Regions from separate parts of the Streptomyces sp. NPDC002032 genome, predicted to be linked through region 2. Evidence: riboswitches for the same ligand, from Rfam matches in the RefSeq annotation. Region 2 holds a riboswitch; the other holds the start of a gene.
The links. A riboswitch is a leader RNA that binds a small molecule or an ion and turns the genes downstream of it on or off. The one in region 2 is predicted to bind glycine.
Positions count from the first base shown of each region.

Region 1: it holds a riboswitch for glycine, as region 2 does, so the genes downstream of both, gcvP (aminomethyl-transferring glycine dehydrogenase) here and gcvT (glycine cleavage system aminomethyltransferase GcvT) in region 2, are expected to answer to the same signal.

Region 1 is NZ_JBIASM010000001.1:9,193-12,078, reverse strand. It holds gene gcvP (aminomethyl-transferring glycine dehydrogenase) at 1-991, opposite strand, end outside; glycine riboswitch at 1,189-1,287, opposite strand; gene ACFYYT_RS00055 (PRC-barrel domain-containing protein) at 1,409-1,765, shown strand; gene ACFYYT_RS00050 (DNA polymerase IV) at 1,762-2,886, opposite strand, start outside.
Region 2 is NZ_JBIASM010000002.1:626,722-629,607, forward strand. It holds gene gcvT (glycine cleavage system aminomethyltransferase GcvT) at 1-1,105, opposite strand, end outside; glycine riboswitch at 1,290-1,393, opposite strand; gene ACFYYT_RS06970 (AAA family ATPase) at 1,565-2,266, shown strand; gene ACFYYT_RS06975 (enhanced serine sensitivity protein SseB) at 2,333-2,886, shown strand, end outside.

The sequences.
Region 1 (2,886 bases), on a different contig from region 2:
TGTGCTGCTCGCGGGTCTGCAGGGCCAGACGGTAGGCCTTGTTCCCGTCCGCGTCCACGGAGACGCCGACGAGGCGGCCGGGCAGCGAGCGGGCGTGCTTCTGCTGGACGGCCATGTAGCCGGCGTGCGGTCCGCCGAAGCCCATCGGGACGCCGAAGCGCTGGGTGGTGCCGACCGCGATGTCGGCGCCGAGCTCGCCCGGGGAGGTGAGCAGGGTCAGCGCGAGCAGGTCGGCGGAGACGGTGACGATGGCACCGAGCTCGTGGGCCTGGTCGATGACCGGCTTGATCGCGCGCACGGCACCGGAGGCGCCGGGGTACTGCAGGAGCACGCCGAAGACGCCGCGCTCGGCGATCTCGGCCGGGATGCCCCCGGACAGGTCGGCGACGACGACCTCGATCCCGATGGGCTCGGCACGGGTCTCGATCACGGCGATGGTCTGCGGCAGCGCGTCGGCGTCGATCAGGAAGACACCGCCCTTGACCTTGCCCACGCGCCGGGCCAGGGACATGGCTTCGGCGGCGGCGGTGCCCTCGTCGAGCAGGGAGGCGCCGGAGGTCGGCAGCCCGGTCAGCTCGGCGACGACGGTCTGGAAGTTCAGCAGCGCCTCCAGGCGGCCCTGCGAGATCTCCGGCTGGTACGGGGTGTACGCCGTGTACCAGGCCGGGTTCTCCATGACGTTGCGCAGGATCACCGGGGGCGTGAAGGTGCCGTAGTAACCGAGGCCGATCATCGACGACAGCACCTGGTTGCGGTCGGCGAGCGAGCGCAGCTCGGCCAGCACCTCCGCCTCCGTGCGCGCGTCGGGCAGGTCCAGCGCGTCGGCGGTCTTGATCACATCCGGCACCGCGGCGGCGGTGAGCTCGTCCAGCGAGCCGTAGCCCACGTGGGCGAGCATCTTGGCCTGCGCCTCGGCGTCCGGGCCGATGTGGCGCTGCTCGAAGGGGATGCCTCGCTCCAGCTGGGAGAGCGGAATGCGGTTGGCGGTCATGACGGAGGCCTCCTGGTCGTATGACCTGCGAGGGGCACCACGGCGCGGGCACCCGGACGGCCTCCCCCTCTGTCATCTCAACCTGAGAGCTTCACCGGGCCGCAAGGGGATCGCCCCTGAGGTCCGGCTTTCACCGTCGGTGAGGAGAGGGACCGGTACTGCGTGCCCGGTACCCGCCCCTGCTTTCCAGAGTGGCCTCACCACGTGCGGTACGTATGCCTGAGAGATTCCGGGGAGGATTTGCTCCTTCGGCGCCCCCGTCGTACTCACTCGGAGGACTCTCCCGCACAGGGTCAACAGCCATCACCCAGCCTACCAGCGAGGATCTCGCGACTCCCTCGAGTGGCCCCCTCTCCCAATATGCACTTCTGTAGTGATAACGGATGAGTTGTACCACTGCGACCGTACGGAGGGACCGTGCAGACCGACATCGATCCGCGCAGCCTGATCGGCCGCAAGGCGTTCGACCGCAACGGCGCCAAGATCGGCACCGTGGACGAGGTCTACCTCGACGACGCCACGGGCGTACCGGAATGGGCCGCCGTCCGCACCGGCCTCTTCGGCCGGGACGCCTTCGTCCCGCTGGAGCCCAGCGAGGTGGTGGACGACACCCTGCGGGTGCCCTTCGAGCGCTCCCTGATCAAGGACGCCCCCGACTTCGGCGTCGGCCGCCACCTCTCCCCCGAACAGGAGCTGCAGCTCTACCACCACTACGGCCTGGACGTCACCCTGCCCGGCAGCTTCCACCACCCGCCCCCCGAGCAGCGGGCCTAGGGCGATTCCGCAAAGTCCCCGCCCTCCGGCCGCCGTCCCACCAGCGGAAGCGGGTCGGAGGCCTCCAGTTCGAGATCGTCCACCCGGAAGGTGCGCACCCGCCCGGGCGGCGATCCCGGCTGCTCGAACCGTACGGTGACCCGCCCGACCCCGCTGCCCTGTACCCAGCCGGGCCCGTACACCGCGTGCCGTACGTCGCTCCCCGCGGCCCAGTGCCGTACGGGAGCGGCCTGCCGCCCCGCCTCCCCCGGCGCCGCGAGGGCCACCACGGGACCGGCACTGCCCTCGCCCCCACCAGCCGTACCCACCTCACCGGCATCAGCGGCCCCGGCCGCCCCGTCCGGCGCAACGGCCTCCGCCTCCGCCTCCGCGCCCTCCCCGTCCGCATCGGCCCCGGCGCCGAGCGCCTGGGCGAACAGGTCCTCCTGCGTGTAGTCCGCGAGGCCCGTCACGCCGACCCCCAGCAGCCGCACCCCGCCGGTGGTGTCCACGCCCTCCAGCAGCCGCGCCGCGGCCTCCCGGACCACCGAGGGGTCATCCGTCGGCCCGCGCAGGGTCTCGGACCGGGTCAGCGTGGAGAAGTCGTACCGCCGCACCTTCAGGACGATGGTCCGCCCCGAGTGCCCGGAGGCGCGCAGCCGCCCCACGCAGCGGTCGGCGAGCCGCTGCACCTCGGAGCGGATCCGGACCCGGTCGTGCAGGTCCACGTCGAAGGTGTCCTCCACGGACACCGACTTCGCGTCCCGCTCCGCGACCACCGGCCGGTCGTCCAGCCCGAGCGCCATCCGGTACAGCCCGACCCCGTGGGCCCGGCCCACCATCCGGACCAGCTCGTCCTCGCCGGCCTCCGCCAGCTCCCCGACGGTGGTGATCCCGGCCCGCCTCAGGTGCTCCCCGGTGGCCGGCCCCACCCCGGGCAGCGTCCGCACCGACATGGGCGCGAGGAGCTCGCGCTCGGTCCCCGGTTCGATCAGCAGCAGCCCGTCCGGCTTGGCCTCCTCCGAGGCGACCTTGGCCAGCATCTTCGAGCCGGCCAGCCCCACCGATCCGCTGAGCCCCGTGGCGGCCGTGATGTCGGCCCGCAGCCGCTCCCCGGCCGCGCGGGCACCCGCCGAATCGAA
Region 2 (2,886 bases):
GCTTGTAGAACGGCAGCGCCACGACCTCGTACGCCTCATGCGTACCGCGAATGTCCACGCCGACGCCGGAGGTGCCGGGCGCGGCGTGCGCCGCGTCGACGTACGCCATGGCGATCGGCTTGCCCAGGGTCGGGGACGGGGCGCCGGAGGTGACCTCGCCGATCACCCGGCCGTCGGCGACCACCGGGAACCCGGCGCGCGGGACGCGGCGGCCCTCGGCGATCAGACCGACCAGCTTGCGGGGCGGGTTCGTCGCGGCGCGCTCGGCGGCGGCCTCCAGCGCGGCGCGGCCGACGAAGTCCCCCTCCTTCTCGAACTTCACGACCCGGCCCAGCCCCGCGTCGAAGGGGGTGAGCGAGGTGGTCAGCTCGTGCCCGTACAGCGGCATGCCCGCCTCAAGGCGCAGCGTGTCGCGGCAGGACAGGCCGGCGGGCACCAGGCCGGCGCCCTCGCCCGCCTTCGTCAGCGCCTGCCACAGCTCCACGGCGTGCTCCGGGGAGACGAACAGCTCGAAGCCGTCCTCGCCGGTGTAACCGGTGCGCGCGATCAGGGCGGGCACGCCCGCGACGGTGCCCGGGAGGCCCGCGTAGTACTTCAGGCCGTCCAGGTCGGCGTCGGTCAGCGACTTCAGGATGCCGGGGGACTCGGGGCCCTGCACGGCGATCAGCGCGTAGGCGTCGCGGTCGTCGCGCACCTCGGCGTCGAAGCCGGCGGCGCGCTCGGTGATCGCGTCCAGCACGACCTGGGCGTTGGAGGCGTTGGCGACGACCATGTACTCGGTCTCGCCCAGGCGGTAGACGATCAGGTCGTCCAGGATCCCGCCGTCCTCCTGACAGATGTGCGTGTAGCGGGCGCGGCCGACGCCGACGGTGGAGATGTTGCCGACCAGCGCGTAGTCCAGCACCTTGACGGCCTCGGGGCCGGTCAGCGTGATCTCGCCCATGTGGGACAGGTCGAAGAGGCCGGCCTTGGTGCGCACGGCGTTGTGCTCGTCGCGCTCACTGGCGTAGCGCAGCGGCATGTCCCAGCCCGCGAAGTCGGTCATGGTCGCACCGAGCTGGCGGTGCAGCGCGTCGAGCGCGGTCAGGCGGGGGGCAGTGCTCATGGGTGTGGCTCCCGGGTCCCAGGGCATGACATGACGAGGACGATCCTCCCCATCTGTCATCGGAACCTGAGAGGTTCGCCGAGAGTTCCCCGTGTGAAGGACGGGACGCCCTGGGCTTGCACCTTGGGTGGAGCGCGCGGCGGCCGTCGGGGACGGACGCGCGCGGCTCGCTTTTCAGATCTGCCTCATCCACGCGGTACGGGGCCTGAGAGATTCAAGGGAGGTACTTGCTCCTTCGGCGCCCGGGCACGGCCTCGCGGCGTGCCGGGACTCTCCCGCGCGGATTCAAGCGGCCGGTATGCAGTTGGTGTCCAGATGGCGCACATCATTGCACGGGCCGCTCGGGAACGGGCAGTGGGGCCCCGCAGAACGGACGGACCGGAACCGGGACCCCGGGATTACCGTCTCTTTACACTCAGTGGGCATCGGGTCCCGGCGGCCCGGCATCGGGGGGAGACGATCACTGTGCGGAGATTCGGAGCGCTGACGACGACGGGGCCCCAGGCGTGGGCCGACGGGGTCCCGCCCCAGCACGGCACCCAGCACGGCGCACAGCACAGCGCACAGCGCGGCCCCCGGCGGCGGACCGCCGGCCCGGTGCGCGACCTGCGCGGCGCCGCCGCCCCCGGCCCGCGGCGGCTCGGTTTCGCGGACGGGGACATCGTGGTGGTCTCCGGGCTGCCCGGCGGCGGCAAGAGCACCCTGATCAAGCGCGCGGCCGAGGACGGCATCGACTCCCAGGACGCCCGCGAACGCTGGGAGCGGCGGATGCCGGGGGCCCTGCCGTACGCGGTGTACCGGCCGCTGGTGCGCGCCGCCCATTACTGGGGGCTCTGGCGGCGGCTGCGCTCCGGGTCCTCCCTGGTGGTCCACGACTGCGGCACCCAGGTGTGGGTGCGCGCCCTGCTCGCCGCCACCGCCCGCCGGCGGGGCCGCTCGCTGCACCTGCTGCTGCTGGACACCACCGCCGAGGAGGCCGCGTCCGGCCAGGCCGCGCGGGGCCGCCGCGTCTCGGCGTACGCCTTCGCCCGGCACCGGGGCGCGGTGGGCCGGCTGCTGCGCGAGGCCGAGGCGGGCCGCCTCCCGGCCGGCTGCGCCTCCGCCGTCCTGCTCGACCGCCGCTCGGCCGCCGCCGTGACCCGGATCGCCTTCCACCGCTGACCGGCGGCCGCGCGGCGGGCGGTAGCCTCGGGGCGACATCGGGGCGGAGCCTTACGGAGGGCGTACATGCAGGGCAGCGGCTGGCCGGCGAACGAGTTGGAACAGGTCCTCGGGGCGGCCCTGGGCGCCGCGGACGCCGGGCCGCGCATCCTGGAGGCGCTCGGCCGCAGCCAGGTGTGGGTCCCGCTGCCCCACGGCGGCAGCCCCGGGCACGCCGCCCTGGACCTCCCCACGATGCAGATCGGCGGGGAGGCGTACGTCCCCGTCTACAGCTCGGAAGCCCAGTTCCGCTTCTGCGCCGGGCCCGCCATGGACTTCGCCGTCGCCCCCGCCGTCGAGTTCGCCCGCGGCCTGCCCCCGCAGCTGGGCATCGCCGTGAACCCCGAGGGCGCCGTCGGCGTACCGCTGCCCCCGGCGGCCGTCGCGCAGCTGTGCCGTACCGGGCGGACCGCGCTCGACGGTCCCGCCGGCGGCGGCCGCGTCCGGCTCTTCGAGCCCGACTGGCAGGAGGACCCGGTCGACTTCCTCGCCGCCGCCGCCGAGGAGTTCCGCGCCACCGGCGTGGTCGCCGCCGCGCACCGCTGCCTCGCCAGCGTCGAGGCCGGGCCGCCCCAGCTCTT